DNA from 3 places in the Streptomyces sp. RLA123 genome. Region 2 is predicted to be linked to each of the others. Evidence: riboswitches for the same ligand, from Rfam matches in the RefSeq annotation. Region 2 holds a riboswitch; each other region holds the start of a gene.
What was found. A riboswitch is a leader RNA that binds a small molecule or an ion and turns the genes downstream of it on or off. The one in region 2 is predicted to bind cobalamin.
Positions count from the first base shown of each region.

Region 1: linked by a shared signal. The riboswitch ahead of RV983_RS31215 (prenyltransferase/squalene oxidase repeat-containing protein) and the one ahead of cobN (cobaltochelatase subunit CobN) in region 2 are both predicted to bind cobalamin.
Region 3: linked by a shared signal. The riboswitch ahead of RV983_RS27580 (cobalamin biosynthesis protein) and the one ahead of cobN (cobaltochelatase subunit CobN) in region 2 are both predicted to bind cobalamin.

Region 1 is NZ_JBWDOR010000003.1:6,813,501-6,820,481, forward strand. It holds gene RV983_RS31200 (glycoside hydrolase family 18 protein) at 1-615, shown strand, start outside; gene RV983_RS31205 (CAP domain-containing protein) at 688-1,347, opposite strand; gene cobF (precorrin-6A synthase (deacetylating)) at 1,795-2,550, shown strand; cobalamin riboswitch at 2,732-2,859, shown strand; gene RV983_RS31215 (prenyltransferase/squalene oxidase repeat-containing protein) at 2,962-4,314, shown strand; gene RV983_RS31220 (hypothetical protein) at 4,311-5,231, shown strand; gene RV983_RS31225 (energy-coupling factor transporter transmembrane protein EcfT) at 5,231-6,412, shown strand; gene RV983_RS31230 (ABC transporter ATP-binding protein) at 6,409-6,981, shown strand, end outside.
Region 2 is NZ_JBWDOR010000003.1:4,238,499-4,245,479, reverse strand. It holds gene cobN (cobaltochelatase subunit CobN) at 1-2,303, opposite strand, end outside; cobalamin riboswitch at 2,334-2,496, opposite strand; gene cobG (precorrin-3B synthase) at 2,557-3,897, shown strand; gene RV983_RS19255 (precorrin-8X methylmutase) at 3,894-4,526, shown strand; gene RV983_RS19250 (precorrin-2 C(20)-methyltransferase) at 4,523-6,013, shown strand; gene RV983_RS19245 (cobalt-precorrin-6A reductase) at 6,029-6,784, opposite strand; gene RV983_RS19240 (DUF3224 domain-containing protein) at 6,894-6,981, shown strand, end outside.
Region 3 is NZ_JBWDOR010000003.1:6,045,466-6,052,446, reverse strand. It holds gene RV983_RS27600 (class II aldolase/adducin family protein) at 1-316, opposite strand, end outside; gene RV983_RS27595 (NAD(P)/FAD-dependent oxidoreductase) at 433-1,824, shown strand; gene RV983_RS27590 (inorganic phosphate transporter) at 1,943-3,175, shown strand; gene RV983_RS27585 (hypothetical protein) at 3,217-3,432, shown strand; cobalamin riboswitch at 3,580-3,706, shown strand; gene RV983_RS27580 (cobalamin biosynthesis protein) at 3,761-4,771, shown strand; gene RV983_RS27575 (cobyric acid synthase) at 4,768-6,279, shown strand; gene RV983_RS27570 (putative cobaltochelatase) at 6,332-6,981, shown strand, end outside.

The DNA.
Region 1 (6,981 bases), 2.6 Mb from region 2:
GCGCTCCGCGACCGCTTCGGGCGCAAGAACCTGCTCACCGCCGCCGTCACCGCCGACGCCTCGCCGGGCGGCAAGCTCGAGACGGCCGACTACGGGCGCGCCGCGAAGTACGTCGACTGGTACAACCCGATGACCTACGACTACTTCGGCACCTGGTCGGCCACCGGCCCGACCGCCCCGCACTCCCCGCTCACCGCGTACCGGGGCATCCCCGAGAAGACCTTCAACGCCGAGGCGACCGTGCAGAAGCTCCGCAGGCTCGGCGTCCCGGCCCGCAAGCTGCTCCTCGGGGTGGGCTTCTACGGCCGCGGCTGGACCGGGGTGACGCAGTCGGCGCCCGGCGGCAGCGCCACCGGCCCGGCCCCCGGCACATGGGAGGCGGGCAGTGAGGACTACAAGGTGCTCAAGACCCGCTGCCCGGCCACCAGTACGGTCGCGGGCACCGCGTACGCCCGCTGCGGCGACGAGTGGTGGAGCTACGACACACCGCGCACCCTGCGGGGCAAGGCCGCCTGGGCCAAGGACCAGGGGCTCGGCGGTGCCTTCTTCTGGGAGCTGAGCGGGGACACCTCCGACGGCGAGCTGATCACGGCCCTGGGGCGCGGGCTGCGCTGACCGGCACTCCGTACCCCGCGCACACGCCGAGGGGCCCGGCCGCGATCGCGGCCGGGCCCCGCGGGCGTCACCTCAGCGGGATGCGCCGAAGTCCTGGGTCCAGTAGCTGCCCGGCTGCGCCAGGCCGACTCCTATTTCCTTGAAGGAGCAGTCCAGCATGTTCCGCCGGTGACCGGGGCTGTCCATCCAGCCCTTCATCACGGACGAGGGGGAGGAGTAGCCGTACGCCACGTTCTCGCCGTAGGACCGCCAGTTGTAGCCGGCGGCGCTGATGCGGTCCGAGGGGGTGGAGCCGTCCGAGCCCGTGTGCGACATGTTCTCGTGCTCGGCCATGTCCGCGCTGTGCTCCTGGGCGGCGTCGGTGAGTCTGCCGTTGAGCTTCACCGCGGAGCAGCCGGCCTTGGCGCGTTCCTGGTTCACCAGCTTCACCACCGTGGCGACGTTCCCGGTCAGGGCGCCGGACGGTGCCGTGCCGGGCGCCTGCGAGGGGGCGGAAGCCGGAGGTGCGGGAGCCTCGGGGGCGGAGGAGGGGGCGCCGGCCCCGCCGCCGTGCGACCACTGGCCGCCCCAGCGCGCGTCCTGCCAGTGCCCGTGGGACCACGCGCCGTGCCGCGCGTTCTGCTGAGGGCTGTCGATGGATGCCATGGCGACCGAGGGCACTCCCACGGCGGCGACGGCGAGAGCGGCGACGACGATCTTGCGATGGCGCGTCTTCCGGCGGTGGTTCGTCATTGCGTGACCTCACTCGGTGGTTCGGCGTCCGTATTCACATCCCGCCTGAGCTGCGATGACGCCGTGCGGGCTCGGCCATTGTGCGGACGGTCCCGAGAGCGGGGCAATGGAAGATCGTTACTACGCCGAGTCGTAGCGAAGACGATCCTTGCGCTGCGAAGCGAGGCATGCGTGTGCCCGTTCGGCGCCTTGTTGTGAAAATCTGACGTCCCTTCAGGATGCCGTCCGCGTCGGGCGGACGGCCGGAAGCGACACGCGGATCGCAGACGGTCCGTCCTCCTGTGCGTGAAATGTCCGGTGCGGTAGGGATGGCTCGCATATGCCGTTCGGGGCCGTCTACTATGCGGTGCCGTAATCGCCCCGTCCGGGGTGACGGAGTTCACAGGGGGCTCGGGAACAGGTCGGGCAGGGCGGCGTACGAGGGCCAACACGCGGCACAATCGCCCCATGCGACACATACGCGTGATCGGTATCGGCGCCGGCGACCCCGACCACCTCACCCTCCAGGCAGTCAAGGCGATCGCCGGGACCGACGTCTTCCTCGTCCTGGGCAAGACCGGCGAACGCCAGGAACTCGTCCGGCTGCGCCACCGCATGCTGGAGGAGCACGCCCGCCCGGGCCACCGCGTCGTGGAGGTTCCCGACGCCGAGCGCGACCGCACCGCCCCCGGCTACCCGGCGGCCGTCGAGGACTGGCGCCGCCGCCGGGCCGACGTGGTGGAGCACCTCCTCGCGGAGCGGGTCGGCCCGGAGGAGACCGCGGCCTTCCTCGTCTGGGGCGACCCCGGGCTGTACGACAGCGTCATCGCCGTCCTCGACGACGTCCGCGCCCGCACGGACGCGACCGCCTTCACCTACGAGGTGATCGCCGGCATCAGCAGCGTCTCCGTCCTGGCCGCCCGCCACCGCACGACGCTCACCCGCGTCGGCCGCCCCCTCCAGATCACCACCGGCCGCCGGCTCGCCGAGGGCGGCATCCCCGAGGGTGTCGACGACGTCGTCGTCATGCTCGACGGCGAAGCGGCCTTCGCCGGGATCGATCCCGAGGGTGTCGAGATCCACTACGGCGCCTACCTGGGCACCGACGACGAGATCCTCGTCTCCGGCCCGCTCGCGGAGACCGCCGGGCGCATCCGCGAGCTGCGGGCCGAGGCGCGGGCGCGCAAGGGCTGGATCATGGACACCTACCTGCTGCGCCGCTGACCCGCACCGCGGGTCCCAGGGGTCCCGGGGGAGTCGGCTCCTGTCTTGCCGGGAACGCGGCCGAGGGGCGGGGGAGTTCGGCTTCCGCGGGCGGGGCGGACGGACGTTGCCGCAGGTGATGGGCGCGTGGGTGTTGTCACACTCGCGGGTGCCGCCTTGAAGCGGCGCGTCCCCGGGACATAACCTTCCCTCCGCCTCTGGTGGGGGAAGCCGGTCGAATTCCGGCGCTGGCCCGCAACGGTGGGCCGCGCGGCATCCGTGATGCCGTCCGCGGCGAGCCCGATGACCCGTCGGCGGCGCTGGTTCTCATCCGTCGCGGTCACGGGACGAGGCCCCTGGGCACGGCCGCCCGCCTACCGCGCGGCCGCACTCGCGGGGTGCGTCCCGAAGGCCACCGTTCAGGAGGCTTCGTTGCGCATATCCGGCCGCACGGTCGCTCCCGCGCTCATCACCGCCGCCCTTGTCGCCCTGCCGGCGACGCCCGCAGCGGCCGCCCCGGCCGTGCCGTCGGATGCCGCGGCCGCGGCCGGATGGGCGGGCCGCCAGCTGAAGGACGGCGACCACGTCGAGGGCGACTTCGGCGCCGACCCCGGCCTCACGGCCGACGTCGTACTGGCCCTGTCGGCCACGCGTACGGGCAAGGGCGAGACCACCGCCGCGACCGACTGGCTGGCCGCGCACGCCGAGTCCTACCTCACCGGTGACACGCCCGGCGACATCTACGCGGGGTCGCTCGCGAAGCTCGCGCTGGTGGCCGAGGCGGGCCACCGCGACCCGGGAGCGTTCGCGGGCCGCGACCTGATCGCGCAGCTCAACTCCCGTATGCAGCCCAGCGGCCGCTTCACCGACCACGCCACCTTCGGCGGCACCGAGGTCAACGACTACTCCAACACGCTGACGCAGTCGCTGGCCCTGATCGCGCTGAAGCGGGACGGCGCCGCCGTGCCCGTCGAGGCCGTGGACTTCCTGCTCGCCAACCAGTGCGCCGACGGCGGCTTCCCGGTCTTCTTCCCGGACGCCGCCGCGGACTGCGCCTCCGACGCGGACGGCACCGGGATGGTCGTGCAGGCCCTGCTCGCCGCGGGCCACCAGGACGCTGCCGCGGGCAAGGCGCTGGACTGGCTGGTGAAGAAGCAGGGCAAGGACGGTGGATTCGCCGGCACGGGTCCGACCGCGGTCGTGAACGCCAACTCCACCGCCCTGGCGACCCAGGCCCTGCGGGCCGGCGGGCGCGGCGCGGCCGCCGGCAAGGGCGCGGACTGGCTGCGCGAACGTCAGGTCGGCTGCGGCGGCGCGGCCAAGGACCGCGGCGCGGTGGGCTACCAGGAGGCCAAGGCCGACGGCAGCGCGCTGCGCGCCACCGTGCAGGCGGTGACGGCACTGTCCGGGATCTCGTACGCGACCGTGGACGGCGCGGGCGCGACGGACGGACTGGCGACCCTGGACTGTTCGTCACCGAGCCCTACGGCCAGTGACTCCGCCACCGCCTCACCCACCGCCACCGGTGAGCCCACCGCGCCGGGCGGTTCCGCGACCCCCACCGGCACGGCGACCCCCTCCGCCTCCGCCTCCGCATCGGCCACGCCGAGCGCCACGGCGCAGGCCCCCGCCGGTTCGACGACCTCGGGCGGTACGGGAGGCACGCTGGCCAGCACCGGCACCTCCGTGCTGCCGCAGGCGGCGGGTTCGGCGGCACTCGTGGCAGCCGGCGCCGCGATCGTGGTCGCCGTGCGGCGGCGCCGCTCCGCGGGAACCCGGGCGTGATCCGGCAGGGCTCGGCGGCGCTGGCGGTCTGCGCCACCGCGGCCGCGGCGCTGCTGTGGCCCGCCGCCGCCCCGGCCGGTGCGGCAGGCGGCTGCTCCGGCGTGCTGGTCGTCGTGGAGGACCGTGGGGTCCCGGACGCCCCGTACCCGAGCCGGACCGGATGCGCGCCGTCACCGCAGAGCGGCATCCAGGCACTGCAACAGGCTGGCTTCTCGGTGCGGCTGGGCTCCGGTCCCTACGGCGGCGGCTTCGTCTGCGCGCTGGACGGCGCACCCGGCACGGGATGCGCGGCGGTGGACAAGGACACGTACTGGTCGTACTGGTACATGCTCCCCGGGACCAGCGACTGGGTGTACGGCGCGGCCGGACCGGCCGGCCGCACCCCGGTCAAGGGCGGCATCGACGCGTGGGTGTGGCAGGACTCCGGTGCCAACGAACCTCCGTCGCCGCGCAGCGCGGTCACGCCGACGCCGAAGCCGACGCCCCGTCCGGCTCATACCACCGCGAAGCCCGGCGGAGGTACGTCGGGCAGCGGGACTGGCGAATCGTCAGGTAACGGCGCGGGCGGATCCGGCAACGGCGGGTCCGGCGGCGCTGCCTCGCACCCGGCCGTGAGCGCGCGTGCGAGTGGCAAGGGCGCGACGCCCCGTCCCTCCGCGAGCCGGAGCGCCGCAGCCTCCCAGAGCCCCGACCCGAGCCCGTCCGCCGGCTCCCGCACCGGACCGGCCGGCACCACGAGCACTCCCGGCGCGGCCGCGACCGTACGCGGGGTGCCGTCGGCCGGCGCCGCCTCCGGCGAACAGCGCTGGAACGGCTGGCCGCTGGTGGCCGGCACCCTCGCGGTCGCGGCCCTGGCCGGCGCCGCCGTCGTCCGGGCCCGCCGGCGCGACCGCAGGACCCCGGAGGTGTCGGGCTGATGCCGCGCCCCGGCGCGCGGCTGCTGCTGCCCCGCCAACTCCATCCGTTCGCCTGGTGGGCCTGGGCCCTCGGGCTCGCCACCGCCGCGAGCCGCACCACCAACATCCTGCTGCTGGCCCTCCTGGGCGCCGCGGCCGGCTATGTGGTGGCCGCCCGCCGCACCCGCGCGCCCTGGGCGGCCGCCTACGGCGTCTTCCTGAAACTGGCCGTCGCGGTGGTGCTGCTGCGGCTGGTGCTCCAGTCCCTGCTCGTCGGCTACGGCGGCACCACCGTGCTGCTCGACCTGCCCGCGATACCGCTGCCGTCGTGGATGAGCGGCGTCAGGCTCGGCGGCCCGGTGACCGCGGAAGCGGTGTACTCGGCGTTGTGCGACGGCGTACGCCTGGGCGTCATGCTGCTGTGCTTCGGCGCCGCCAACGCGCTGGCCAGTCCCGCCCGGCTGCTGCGGGCGCTGCCGCGCGCACTGCACGAACTCGGCGTCGCCGTCACCGTGGCGCTCAGCGCGGCGCCGCAACTGGTCGCCGCGGTCGGCCGGGTACGCCGTGCCCGGCGGCTGCGGGCGCTGCCGGTCCGCGGACTGCGCGGCACGCTCTCCATCGCCGCCCCCGTGCTCGAAGAGGCCCTGGACCGCGCGCTCGCCACCGCCGCCGCCCTCGACGCGCGCGGGTACGGGCGGCGTGCGGCCGTGCCGGCCGGGCGGCGCGCCGCCGTCCACGCGCTGCTGCTGGGCGGCCTGGCCTCCGTCGTCGTCGGTGTCTACGGCCTCCTGGACTCCTCGACCACCGTCCCCGTCGGCCCGCTGGGTGCGGTGACCACGGGCCACGCCGGTCCTGTCCTGCTGGCCATCGGGCTGCTCGGCTGCGTCACCGGAATGCGCCTGGGCGGCGCCGCCGTCCAGCGCACCCGCTACCGCCCCGATCCGTGGGCGCTTCCCGAAGGGGCGACCGTCGCGAGCGGCGCCCTCGCCGCGCTCTGCTTCGTCCTCACCTCACCCGCGACCGCGCTCGCCCCGGACCCGTGGTCCCTCCAGCCGCCGGGCCTGCCGCTGCTCGCGGCCGCCGGAGTGCTCTGCGCCCTGCTGCCCGCCCACCTCACCCCGCCACCGCCGGGCGACCACGACCGGGCCCCCGCCTCCCGCGGACCGGGGCGGCCCACCGACCAGCCGAGGAAACATCCGTGAACGCCGTCCACTGGGAGCAGGTCTCCTTCCGCTATCCGCGCGCGACCGCGCCGGTGCTCGCCGGGGTCGACCTGGCCGTGCCCGACGGGGAACTCGTGCTGGTCGTGGGTGCCACGGGCAGCGGCAAGTCCACGCTTCTGCGCACCGTCAACGGGGCCGTCCCGCACGCGACCGGAGGCACGCTGTACGGCACCGTGACCACCGCGGGCCGGGACACCGCCGCGCACGCCCCGCGCGACCTCGCGGACGCCGTCGGCGTGGTGCCGCAGCGCCCGGCGGACGCCTTCGTGGCCGACACCGTCGAGGAGGAGATCGCCTACGGACTCGAGTGCCTGGCGCTGCGGCCCGAGGCGATGCGCCGCCGGGTGGAGGAGACCCTCGACCTGCTGGGGCTGGCCGACCTGCGGTCCCGGTCCCTCCAGGCACTCTCGGCCGGCCAGCAGCAACGGGTCGCGCTGGCCGCCGCGTTCGCGGCGCAGCCCGGACTGCTGGTGCTGGACGAGCCGACCAGCGCCCTCGACCCGCCGGCCGCCGAGGAAGTGCTCGCGGCCCTGACCCGGCTCGTGCAC
Region 2 (6,981 bases):
AGCCGCGGCACGACCTGCCGGGCCGCGAAGTCCAGCACCCGCGCGACCTCCTCGGACAGGCCCTTGGCGACCTCGGCGACCGCCTCCGGGGCCCAGGCGGCGTCCTCCATCGCCTGTACCAGCGCGCGGGCCTGCTCCTCGGCCGCGTCGGCGGTCGTGCGGGTGGCCGCCGACTCGTCCAGGCCCAGGGCCTCGCGCAGTCCGGGCAGGGCGGCGGTGCCGCCCCAGATCTGCCGGGCGCGCAGGATCGCCAGCACCAGGTTGACCCGCGCGGCGCCGGCGGGCGCCTGGCCGAGCACATGCAGGCCGTCGCGGATCTGGGCGTCCTTGATCTCGCAGAGCCAGCCGTCGACGTGCAGCAGGAAGTCGTCGAACTCGGCGTCGTGCGGCCGGTCCTCCAGGCCCAGGTCGTGGTCGAGCCTGGCCGCCTGGATGAGCGTCCAGATCTGGGCGCGCACGGCGGGCAGCTTGGCCGGGTCCATGGCGGCGATCGCGGCGTGCTCGTCGAGCAGCTGCTCCAGACGCGCGATGTCGCCGTAGGAGTCGGCGCGGGCCATCGGCGGCACCAAGTGGTCGACGAGGGTGGCGTGGGCGCGGCGCTTGGCCTGGGTTCCCTCACCGGGGTCGTTGACGAGGAACGGGTAGATCAGCGGCAGGTCGCCGAGGGCCGCGTCGGGGCCGCAGGCGGCGGACAGGGCCGCGTTCTTGCCGGGCAGCCACTCCAGGTTGCCGTGCTTGCCCAGGTGGATCATCGCGTCGGCGCCGAAGCCGCCCTCGGCCTGTGCACTGGCGATCCAGCGGTAGGCGGCCAGGTAGTGGTGGGAGGGCGGCAGATCGGGGTCGTGGTAGATCGCGATCGGGTTCTCGCCGAAGCCGCGCGGCGGCTGGATGACGATCAGCAGATTGCCGCGGCGCAGCGCGGCCAGCACGATGTCGCCCTCCGGGTCGCGGCTGGTGTCCACGAACATCGAGCCGGGCGGCGGACCCCAGTGCCCGGTGACCGCGTCGCGCAGCTCCGCCGGGAGCGCGGCGAACCAGCGGCGGTAGTCGGCGGCCGGGACGCGCACCGGGTTGCGGGCCAACTGCTCCTCGGTCAGCCAGTCCTGGTCGTGGCCGCCCGCCTCGATCAGCGCGCGGATCAGCTCGTCACCGTCGCCCGAGGACAGCCCGGGGATCTCCTCCGCGGGCCCGAAGTCGTAGCCCTCCTCGCGCAGCCGGCGCAGCAGCGCCACCGCGCTGGCCGGGGTGTCCAGTCCCACCGCGTTGCCGATACGGGAGTGCTTGGTCGGGTACGCGGACAGCACCAGCGCGAGGCGGCGCTCCGCGGGCGGTATGTGCCGCAGCCGCGCGTGACGCACGGCGATCCCGGCGACGCGGGCGGCGCGCTCGGGGTCGGGCGTGTAGACCGGCAGGCCGTCCTCGTCGACCTCCTTGAAGGAGAACGGGACGGTGATCAGCCGGCCGTCGAACTCGGGGACGGCGACCTGCGTCGCGGCGTCCATCGGGGACAGCCCCTCGTCGCTCCCCTCCCACACAGCCCGCGAGGAGGTCAGGCACAGCGCCTGGAGCACCGGCACGTCGAGCGAGGTCAGCGCGCCCGCGTCCCACGCCTCCTCGTCGCCGCCGGCGGACGCTTCCGCGGGGCGGGTTCCGCCCGCGGCCAGCACGGTGGTGACGATCGCGTCCACACCGGTCAGCGCGGAGAGCAGTTCCGGCTCGGGTGCCCGCAGCGAGGCGACGTACAGGGGCAGCGCACGGCCCCCGGCCTCCTCGATCGCCACGCAAAGCGCCTCCACGAAGGCGGTGTTGCCGCTCATGTGGTGGGCCCGGTAGTAGAGGACGGCGACCAGCGGGCCCTCGGTGGCGGCCGCGGAGCGCTCCAGGCGGCCCCAGGACGGGGCGGAGGCCGGGGGCTCGAAGCCGTGACCGGACAGCAGCACGGTGTCGGAGAGGAAGCGGGCCAGCTGGGCGAGGTTGGCGGGGCCGCCGTGCGCCAGGTAGGCGTGGGCCTCGGCGGCGGTGCCGACCGGCACCGTGGACAGCTCCATGAGCTGCGCGTCCGGGGCCTGTTCACCGGTGAGCACGACCACGGGGCGCGGGCCGGCGAGCAGCGCATCCAGTCCCTCCTCCCAGGCCCGGCGGCCGCCGAGCAGGCGGACGACGACCAGGTCGGTGCCGTCGAGGAGCGCGGGCAGTTCCCCCGCCGTGAGTCGTGCCGGGTTGGCGAGCCGGTAGGGGACCGGCCCGTCCGCCGCACGGGCGCTGAGCAGATCGGTGTCGGACGTCGAGAGCAGCAGGATCACGTCGGGCGTGCCTTCCTCGGGGTCCGCGCCCCGGGCCGGTGGATGACGGCGGGAGTTCCTGGCTCCCGCGGCCCGGCATTACCCGTGGGCCGCGATGACAGTGGCGGGACCGCACCGGAATCGCACCGGTTTCCTCCCCTGGCGCCGTCGATGGCGTGGGCGCGACCCGAAAGCCGTCCCACTCGCATAGTAAGGGCTGGTGACGTTGCATGGGCCGTACACCTCCCAGGTGCCCGCGGGTATGCTCGCGGCCATGCCCACCGCCCCGGAATCCCCCGTGAACGGCGCCTTCGCCGTGCCCGCGGCGGGGCCCGCCGCCCGCGGGGACGCGTGCCCCGGGGCACTGCGGCTGCACGCCGCCGACGACGGTCCGCTGGCCCGGATCCGCATACCCGGCGGTTTGTTGACGTCCCATCAGGCAAATGTGCTGGCCGACGCCGCCGACGACCTCGGCGACGGCCGTCTCGACCTCACCTCCCGGGGCAATCTGCAACTGCGCGGCCTGCGCGCACCCGGCGCGGCGACCGCCCTCGCCACACGACTGGCCGCCGCGGGACTGCTCCCCTCGTACGCCCACGAACGGGCCCGCAATGTCATCGCCTCTCCCCTCGGCGGCCTCGACGGCAACGGGTACGCCGATGTGGCGGCCTGGGTGGCGGAGTTGGACGCCCTGCTGTGCGCGAGTCCCGCGGCGGCCGGGCTGTCGGGGCGATTTCTCTTCGCCTTCGACGACGGCCGCGGCGATGTCGCCGCACTGGGCGCCGATGTGACGGTGATCGCACGGCCCGGCCGCGCCACCGCCGAACTCCGCCTCGCAGGCACACCCGTCGCCCACGTGCCCGCCGCCGACGCACCCCGCTGGGCGCTGCGCGCCGCCGAGGCCTTCCTCACCCTTGCCGCCGGACACCCCACCCGCGCCTGGCGCCTCGCCGACGTCGACCCCACGGGCGCCCGCACCGCGGGGCTCCTGCCCGGCGCGGACGACCTCCCGCTCCGGAGCGGACCGGCCGGACCCCCAGGCGGGCACCGGGCGGGCCCCGCGCTCGGAGCCGTCCCCCAGCCCGGCGGCGGCACGTGGGTGCTGTCGGCCGGGGTACGGCTGGGGCGGGCGACCGCCGAGGCGTGGCGGGTCCTTGCGGAGGTCGCCGACGCGGCCCTCGGGCAGCTGCGGGTGACGCCGTGGCGCGGCGTGGTCGTGCCGGGCGCAGCGTCGGCCGGAGCACCCGAGGTGCTGGAACGCCTGGCCGGGGCGGGCTTCCTGACCGGCGAGGACTCTCCGTGGCGCGGCGTGACCGCGTGCGCCGGACAGCCCGGCTGCGCCAAGTCCCTCGCGGACGTACGGGCGGACGCCGTGGCCGCGGTGCGCGCCGGGGCCGCAGGTCCCGGACTGCCCCTGCTGCCCGTCCACTTCTCCGGCTGCGCACGCCGCTGCGGCCACCCGGACGGCGCCCGGGCCGACGTCGTGGCCACCGCCGCCGACCGCTACCGCGTCACCGTGGGCGACACCTCCGCGAGCACCTCCGCCCTGGACCTGCCCGCCGCCGTCGCCGCCGCCCGCCGTACGACTCCACCACCACCGAGGACCACGACGTGACCGAGTACGAGAAGGACGGCGCGGAGATCTACCGCCGGTCGTTCGCCATCATCCGCGCCGAGGCGGAACTCGACGCCCTGCCGCCGGACGTCGCGCAGGTCGCCGTCCGCATGATCCACGCGTGCGGCATGACCGACCTCGTCCGCGACCTGGCGTTCAGCCCGTCCGTGGTCGCGGACGCGCGCGCCGCGCTGCGCGCCGGGGCACCGATCCTCTGCGATGTGCAGATGGTCGCCAGCGGCGTCACCCGCAAGCGGCTGCCCGCGGACAACGACGTGGTCTGCACCCTCTCCGATCCCGCCGTGCCCTCGCTCGCCGCCGAACTCGGCACCACCCGCAGCGCCGCCGCGATGGAACTGTGGCGGGACCGCCTGGAAGGCGCCGTCGTCGCCGTCGGCAACGCCCCCACCTCGCTCTTCCGGCTGCTGGAGATGGTCGAGGCGGGCGGCCCCCGGCCCGCGGCCGTCATCGGCGTGCCGGTCGGATTCGTCGGCGCGGCCGAGTCCAAGGACGCCCTGGCCGCCCACCCCGCCGGCCTGGAGTACCTGATCGTGCGCGGCCGGCGCGGCGGCAGCGCGCTCGCGGCCGCCGCCCTCAACGCCCTTGCCACGGAGGACGAGATCATATGACCACCGGCCGTCTGTACGGAGTGGGCCTCGGCCCCGGCGACCCCTCCCTGATGACCGTGCGCGCCGTGGACGTCATCCGCTCCGCCGACGTGATCGCGTACCACTGCGCCCGGCACGGCCGCAGCATCGCCCGCTCGATCGCCGCGGCGCACATCCGCCCCGAGCAGATCGAGGAGCGGCTGATGTACCCCGTGACGACGGAGACCACCGACCACCCCGGCGGCTACCGCGGCGCCCTTGACGACTTCTACGCGGAGTCCGCCGAACTGCTCGCCGCGCACCTCGACGCGGGCCGCACGGTCGCCGTGCTCGCCGAGGGCGACCCGCTCTTCTACGGCTCGTACATGCACATGCACAAGCGGCTCGCCGACCGCTACCCGGCCGAGGTGATCCCCGGCGTCACCTCCGTCAGCGCGGCCGCCGCGCGCATCGGGCGGCCGCTGGTGGAGGGCGACGAGGTGCTGACGATCCTGCCCGGCACCCTGCCGGAGGAAGAACTCGCCGCACGGCTCGCGGCCACCGACGCGGCGGCCGTGATGAAGCTCGGGCGCACCTTCCCCGCCGTGCGCCGCGCGCTGGAAACGGCCGGGCGGCTGGCCGACGCGCACTACGTCGAGCGGGCCACGATGGACGCCGAGCGCCTGGCGATGCTGGCCGACGTCGACCCGGACTCGGTGCCGTACTTCGCCGTCGCGGTGCTGCCCAGCCGGATCGGCGAGCGCCCGGCCCCGCGTCAGGCGGAGGGCGAGGTCGTGGTCGTCGGCCTCGGGCCGGCCGGCCCGATGTGGCTGACGGCCGAGGCGCGCGCCGCGCTCGCCGAGGCGGACGAACTCGTCGGCTACACCACGTACCTGGACCGCGTCCCGGTCCGTCCCGGGCAGCTCCGGCACGCCTCCGACAACCGCGTCGAGGCCGAACGCGCCGAGTTCGCCCTCGATCTCGCGCGGCGCGGACGGCGGGTGGCCGTCGTGTCGTCCGGCGATCCCGGCGTCTTCGCGATGGCGACGGCCGTGCTGGAGGCCGCCTCCGCCGAGCCCTACCTCGACGTGCGGGTGCGGGTGGTGCCCGGCATCACCGCCGCGCAGTCGGCGGCGGCGCTCGCGGGCGCGCCCCTGGGGCACGACTACGCGGTGGTGTCGCTGTCCGACCGGCTCAAGCCCTGGACGGTGATCGAGGAGCGGCTGCGCGCCACGACCGCCGCCGATCTGGTGCTCGCGCTCTACAACCCGGCGTCCCGCAGCCGCCGGGAACAGCTGGAGCAGGCGCTGAAGGTGCTGCGGGAGGGCCGCGCGCCCGGCACCCCGGTGGTCGTCGCGCGCGACGTCGGCGGCCCGGAGCAGGCGGTGCGGATCACCACGCTGGAGGACCTGGACCCGGCGGCCGTGGACATGCGCTGCGTTCTGCTCGTCGGCTCCTCGCAGACCCGCGCGGTTCGGCGCGGCGACGGCACGACGGTGGTGTGGACGCCGCGCCGGTACCCGGCCTGACGCCCCCGCACCGCCTCACGCCCCGCCGCGCAGCCACTCCACAGCGCCCGCCACATCCGGGACGGCCGCGACGCCCGGCGGGGCGGGCGGACGGCGCACGATCACCACGGGCAGGCCGAGTTCGCGGGCGACGGCGAGCTTCGGGGCCGTCGCCGCGCCGCCGCTGTCCTTGGTGACCAGGACGTCGACGCGGTGGCGGGTCATGAGCGCCCGCTCCCCTTCGTGGGTGAACGGGCCGCGGTCCAGGACGACTTCCATGCGCGGCGGGTACGGCGGCTCGGGGGCGTCCACGGACCGCACCAGGAACCAGCGGCCGGCGTCCCCCGCGAAGGCCGCCAGGCCCGTGCGGCCCGTGGTCAGGAACACCCGCCCGCCGAGCGCGGGCAGCAGGGCGGCGGCCTCCGCGGGGGAGTCCACCGGGTGCCAGCGGTCGCCGGGAGCGGCGACCCAGCCGGGTCGGCGCAGGCCCAGCAGGGGCACCCCGGTCGCCGAGGCGGCCGCGGCGGCGTGGGCGCTCATCGTGCCGGCGAACGGGTGGGTGGCATCGACCACCACGTCGACGGCGTGCTCCCGCAGCCACCGCACCAGCCCCTCGGTGCCGCCGAAGCCCCCCGTCCGCACCTCCCCCGGCGGCAGCCGGGGTGCGGCCACCCGGCCCGCGAGCGAACTGGTCACCCGCCAGGCCGCCGGGTCGCAGGCCAGCGCCTCCGCGAGGCGGCGGCCCTCCGTGGTGCCGCCGAGGATCAGGACGTGCGCTTGCTTGCCGGTCACGGGCGCACTGTACGGGGAGCGCCCAACGGGCCGTGACGCCCGGCCGCGGCGGGCGGCCCCCCGCCCGGATCCCGGGCGGCCTGTCCGTGCCGGCCTCTAGGCTCGGGCCATGAGAGCCGAGGGAACGTTCACTGTGAAGAGCTTCGTGCCGGCCGCACTCGTGCCCGAGCCGGCCGTCACGACCGGGACGCCGGTCG
Region 3 (6,981 bases), 1.8 Mb from region 2:
CGGCGGTGGCGTGCACGGCGTGGGTGTGGACGACGGCGCCGGCGTCGGTGTTCCGGTAGATCGCCAGGTGCATGGAGAGTTCACTGGTCGGCCGCAGCGTGCCGAGAACCTGCCGGCCGTCGAGGCCGACGCCGACGGTGTCGTCGGGGCCGAGGCGGTGATAGGGCACCCCGCTGGGGGTGACGAGGACGAGGTCGCCGCCCGCCCGGACAGAGACGTTCCCTGACGTGCCGACCACCAGTCCGTCGGTGACCGAGCGGCAGGCCGTGTCCACCAGTTCCGACCAGGCCTTGCCCACCGTGTCCTGCACCGACATCCGTGCCACCTCCGGGCGCTGATCCTGACAGGTCGGGCGTTGCCGCACACTCCCGGGGCACAGTAGCGTCCCGGCACACCATCAGACCGATCACCCTCACGAATTGCAGGGGCACCATGACCACCGTCAACGGCGGCATCTCCTTCTGGTACGCGAAGTCGGGCCTCCCCGTGCCGCGCGAGCCGCTGCCGGGCGACACGACCGCCGACGTGTGCATCGTGGGCGGCGGCTACACCGGCCTGTGGACCGCGTACTACCTGAAGAAGGCCGTGCCCTTCCTGCGGATCGTCGTCCTGGAGCAGCGCTTCTGCGGCTACGGCGCCTCCGGCCGCAACGGGGGCTGGCTCTACAACGGCATCGCCGGCCGCGACCGCTACGCCGCCCTGCACGGGCGGGACTCCGCGATCGCGCTGCAGCGGGCGATGAACGAGACGGTGGACGAGGTGATCCGGGTCGCGGCGGAGGAGGGCATCGACGCGGACGTCCACAAGGGCGGCGTCCTGGAGGTCGCCCACTCCCCCGCCCAACTCGCGCGCCTGCGGGCCTTCCACGAGGCGGAGGTCGCCTTCGGGGAGAAGGACCGGCTGCTGCTGGGCGCCGCCGAGTCCGCCCGGCGGGTGCGGGTCGCGGACACGGCGGGCGGCACGTGGACGCCGCACGGCGCCCGCGTCCACCCGGCCAAGCTGGTGCAGGGCCTGGCGCGGGCGGTGGAGGCGCTCGGTGTGGTGGTCCACGAGTCCACGCCGGTGACGGAGATCAGGCCCAAGCACGCACTGACGCCGTACGGAAGCGTGCGCGCCCCCTATGTGCTGCGCTGCACGGAGGGCTTCACGGCCGCGATCAAGGGCCACAAGCGGTCCTGGCTGCCGATGAACTCCTCGATGATCGTGACCGAGCCGCTGCCCGCCGAGGTGTGGGACACCATCGGCTGGGAGGGCCGCGAGACCCTGGGCGACATGGCGCACGCCTATATGTACGCCCAGCGCACGGCCGACGACCGGATCGCCCTCGGCGGCCGCGGGGTGCCGTACCGCTTCGGCTCGCGCACCGACGACGACGGGCGCACCCGGCCGGAGACGGTCGAGGCGCTGCGCGAGGTCCTGGTGCGCTTCTTCCCCGCAGCGGGACGCGTCGGGATCGACCACGCGTGGTCGGGCGTGCTGGGCGTGCCGCGCGACTGGTGCGCGACGGTGGAGCTGGACCGTTCGACGGGGCTCGGCTGGGCGGGCGGCTATGTCGGCAGCGGTGTGGCCACGGCGAACCTGGCGGCCCGCACACTGCGGGACCTGGTGCAGCTCGACTCCGGACAGGGCCACGGCACGGAGCTGACGGCCCTGCCCTGGGTGCACCACCGCGTCCGCCGCTGGGAGCCCGAACCGTTCCGCTGGATCGGCGTGCGCGGCCTCTACGCGGCCTACCGCGCCGCCGACCGGCGCGAACAGTCCGGCCGCAGTACGGAGACGGACGCCCTCGCCCGGGCGGCCGACCGGATTTCGGGGCGTCAGTAGCGGCCGCGCGGGGACCGGGGAACCCAGCACCCCCAGGATTCCCATCGTTAACTTTCCGTTCACCCGGACTCCGTACGGTCGCCACCGCCACTGTCGGATCGAACGAATGCCTGGGTACATGGAACACATCACGCTCCTGATCGGAATCGTGATTATCACCGCACTCGTGTTCGACTTCACGAACGGTTTCCACGACACCGCCAATGCGATGGCCACCACCATCTCCACTGGCGCACTGGGCCCCCGGACGGCGGTGGCGATGTCCGCCGTCCTGAACCTGGTCGGGGCGTTCCTGTCGGTGGAAGTCGCCAAGACGATCTCCGGAGGGATCCTCGACGAGACCGCGGGGATCAAGCCCGAGGTCATCTTCGCCGGGCTGGTCGGCGCCATCGTCTGGAATCTGCTGACCTGGCTGGCGGGGCTCCCCTCCAGTTCTTCGCACGCCCTGTTCGGCGGTCTGATCGGCGCCTCCGTCGCGTCGGCGGGGTTCGGGGCGGTCAACGGCGACGCGGTCGTCATGAAGGTGCTCGTCCCGGCCGTCTGCGCGCCGGTCGTCGCCGGGGTCGCCGCACTGCTGGCGACCCGCCTGACCTACCGCATCAGCCGCGGCAGCGACCCGGCCGCGACCGCCAAGGGCTACCGGGCCGGCCAGATCGCCTCGGCGGGCCTGGTCTCCCTCGCGCACGGCACGAACGACGCCCAGAAGACCATGGGCGTCATCACCCTCGCCCTCATCGCCGGCAACGTCGTCGCCCCGGACTCCGACCCGCCGCTGTGGGTCATCGTCTCGGCGGGCCTGGCCATCGCGCTCGGCACGTTCATCGGCGGCTGGCGGATCATCCGCACCATGGGCAAGGGCATCACCGACATCCAGCCGCCGCAGGGCTTCGCCGCCCAGACCGGCGCCGCGGCGGTCATCCTGGCCTCCTCCCACCTCGGCTTCTCCCTGTCCACCACGCAGGTCTGCTCCGGTTCCGTGATGGGCGCCGGTCTGGGCCGCAGGGGCGGCGTCGTGCGCTGGAGCACCGCGGGCCGCATGGCCGCCGCATGGGCGCTGACCCTGCCGGCCGCCGGCCTGGTCGCGGCCGGCGCCGCGCTCCTGGCGGACCAGGGTGACGCCGGCGTCACCGCGGTCGCCGTGCTGGGGCTCGCCGTGTGCGCCGCGATCTGGGTGGCCGCGCGCCGCAGGCCGGTCGACCACACCAACGTCAACGACGACGGCGCGGACACGGACGCCGGGCAGTCGGGCATTGTCACCGCGGCCGTCGCCGCCGTGATGCCGCCGCCCGCGGGCGCCCTCACCCCGGCCGGCCCGCCCGCCGACACCGGCCACGCCAAGGCCACCGCCTGACGGCGGGCACCGCCCCACCGGTCCCGGAAGGACACAGCAGCATGCACATCGACTGGGCGGCCCTCGGCTCCGTCTTCGGCGTCAGTCTCGCCGTCACCGTCGGCCTCGTCGGCCTCTTCACCCTCGGCATCGTCGGCCTGTCCCGGCCGGCCGCGGCCGGGGGCGGTCAGGGCGCCGTGTCGCGCGCGGGCGCGTACGCGTGCTTCGCGCTGTGCGCGGCGGCCGTGGCGTACGGGATCTTCCTGATCGTCTCCTGACGCCCCGGAACGCGGTGCGAACTCGGCCTCAGCTCCCGGCCCTTCCGGTCGTGAGCTGGGGTTTCCGCCTTTCCGGGCCGCTTCGGGACGAGTTGACGGGCCGGAGCGGAGCGTGGTGGTATCGGAACCGCCACACGGCGGCAGGAGAGGAAGTCCGGTGAAAATCCGGCGCGGTCCCGCCACTGTCACCGGGGAGCGCGCCTCCACCAGCGGCCACGGCCCGTACCACGGGCTGGAAGGCCGGGGGTGCCGCCGATCCGGGAGCCAGGAGACTCTCACCGCCGGTCACGTCGAGCCAGGGCGCGGACCCTGAGTGAGGACACCTGCGATGGGCGGCAGTCGCCGTACACCCGACGCCGGCTCTGCCGCGCCGTCGGTCTTCGCCGCCGGGGCGGCTCTCGGCTGGCTGGCCGATCTCGCCCTCGCCGACCCGCGACGCGGGCATCCGGTGGCCGCCTTCGGGCGCGCGGCAGGCGCACTGGAGCGCGCGTTGTGGCAGGACCACCGCGGCCGGGGCGCCCTCTACACCGCGTTGTGCGCCGGGGGCGCCGCGGCGGCCGCCGCGGGGGCCGCGGGGGCCGCACGCGCCGTACGCCGCTCCCCCGCCGCGTCCGTGGCGTTGACCGCCGCCTCGACGTGGGCGGTGCTCGGCGGTACGTCGCTGGCGCGTGAGGCACGGACGATCGGCGCCGCCCTGGCCGCCGGGGACACCGCGGCGGCGCGGGCCCGGCTGCCCCACTTGTGCGGGCGGGACCCGCAGGCCCTGGACGAGCGGCAGATGGCCCGGGCGGTCGTCGAGTCGGTCGCCGAGAACACCTCCGACGCCGTCGTCGGCGCCCTGGTGTGGGGCGCGTTGGGCGGCGTGCCGGGGCTCGTGGGCTTCCGCGCGGTCAACACCCTCGACGCGATGGTCGGTCACAGGTCGCCGCGCTTCCGCCGGTTCGGCTGGGCGTCCGCCCGGCTTGACGACGTGGCCGGTTTCCCCGGTGCCCGGCTGACCGCCGCGCTCACCGTACTGGCGGGCCCCGACCGGCGCGGCGCGTGGCGCGCCTGGCACGCGGACGGCGGCCGGCACCCGAGCCCCAACGCCGGGCCCGTGGAGGCTTCGTTCGCGGGGGCTTTGAGCGTACGGCTCGGGGGGACGCTGACGTACGGGGGCCGGATCGAGCACCGGCCCGTACTCGGCGCCGGCAACCGGACGGTGGAGGTGGCGGACATCGAGCGGGCGGTGCGGCTGTCGCGGCGGGTGAGCGCGCTGGCCCTGGTGGCCACGGCCGGGGGCCGGCTGGCCTGGCACCGGTGGACCTCGCACCGGCCGGTCCGGAGGGGGAACGCATGAGCGGCGGAGCGCTGTTGGTGGCCGGCACCACCTCGGACGCGGGCAAGAGCGTCGTCACCGCCGGCATCTGCCGCTGGCTGGCCCGCCGGGGCGTGTCCGTGGCCCCGTTCAAGGCGCAGAACATGTCGCTGAACTCGTATGTGACGCGCGAGGGCGCCGAGATCGGCCGCGCGCAGGCCATGCAGGCTCAGGCCGCGCGCGTGGAGCCCTCCGCGCTGATGAACCCCGTGCTGCTCAAACCGGGCGGCGACCGCACGAGCCAGGTCGTGCTGATGGGCCGCCCGGTGGGCGAGATGAGCGCACGCGGCTACCACAACGGGCGCCGCTCGGAACTGCTGGAGACCGTCACCGCCTGCCTGGAGGAGCTCCGCTCCCGCCACGACGCCGTCATCTGCGAGGGCGCGGGCAGCCCCGCCGAGATCAACCTGCGGCACGGCGACATCGTCAACATGGGCCTGGCCAGGGCGGCGCGGCTGCCGGTGGTCGTCGTCGGCGACATCGACCGGGGCGGGGTCTTCGCGTCCTTCTTCGGCACGACCGCGCTGCTGAGCCCCGAGGACCAGGAGCTGGTCTGCGGCTACCTCGTCAACAAGTTCCGCGGCGACGTCTCGCTGCTGGAACCCGGGCTGGAGATGCTGCGCGGTCTGACCGGACGCCGCTTCTACGGTGTCCTGCCGTTCCGGCACGGCCTCGGGATCGACGAGGAGGACGGGCTGCGCATGTCGCTGCGCGGCACCGTGCGGGAGTCGGACACGGCACCGCCGCACGGCGAGGACGTGCTGCGGGTCGCCGTCGCCGCGGTCCCCCTGATGTCCAACTTCACCGACGTCGACGCCCTCGCGGCCGAACCCGGCGTCCTCGTGCGCTTCGTCGACCGGCCCGAGGAGCTCGCGGACGCCGACCTCGTCGTCCTGCCCGGCACCCGGGGGACCGTCAAGGCGCTGGAATGGCTGCGCCGGCGCGGACTGGCCGACGCCATCGTGCGGCGCGCGGCGCAGGGCCGCCCGGTCCTCGGGATCTGCGGCGGCTTCCAGATGCTGGCCGAGTCGATCGACGACCCGGTCGAGTCGCGGGCCGGCCTCGTACCGGGCCTCGGCCTGCTGCCGGTACGGGTGCGCTTCGCGCCCGGCAAGACCCTGGCCCGGCCGTCCGGCACGGCCTGGGGCGAGACCGTCGAGGGGTACGAGATCCACCACGGCGTCGCCGACGTCCGCGGCGGCGACGAACCGTTTCTCGACGGCTGCCGCACCGGCTCCGTCTGGGGTACCCACTGGCACGGCTCCCTGGAGAGCGACGGCTTCCGCCGCGCCTTCCTGCGCCGCGTCGCCGACGCGGCCGGACGCCGTTTCGTCCCGGCACCGGACACGGCGTTCGCGGCGCTGCGCGAGGAGCAGCTCGACCGTCTCGGCGACCTCGTCGAGGAGCACGCCGACACCGACGCCCTGCTCCGCCTCATCGAATCCGGGCCCCCGCCCGGTCTCCCCTTCGTCCCTCCGGGCGCGCCGTGAACCGCCCGCCCCGCCCGTGCCCTGATGCCCGTACCAACGAGGAGGCAGCCGCGTGAGCACCCCCTATCCCTTCACCGCGATCGTCGGGATGGAGGACCTGCGGCTGGCGCTGCTGCTGAACGCGGTGAGCCCGGCCGTGGGCGGCGTGCTGGTGCGCGGCGAGAAGGGCACGGCGAAGTCCACGGCGGTGCGGGCGCTGGCGGCGCTGATGCCGCGGGTGGACGTGGTCGCGGGCTGCCGCTTCAGCTGTGATCCCGCGGCGCCGGACCCGGCGTGCCCGGACGGCCCGCACCGTTCAGGGGCCGGGCCCGCGTCGCGGCCGGCGCGGATGGTGGAGCTGCCGGTGGGCGCCTCCGAGGACCGCCTGGTCGGGGCGCTGGACATCGAACGGGCGCTGGCGGAGGGCGTGAAGGCCTTCGAGCCGGGCCTGCTGGCCGACGCGCACCGCGGCGTGCTGTACGTGGACGAGGTGAACCTGCTCCACGACCACCTCGTCGACCTGCTGCTGGACGCCGCCGCGATGGGCGCGTCCTATGTCGAGCGGGAGGGCGTCTCCGTGCGCCATGCCGCGCGGTTCCTCCTCGTGGGCACGATGAACCCCGAGGAGGGCGAACTGCGCCCGCAGTTGCTGGACCGCTTCGGGCTGACCGTCGAGGTCCGGGCGTCGCGGGAGACCGACGAGCGGGTGGAGGTCGTGCGCCG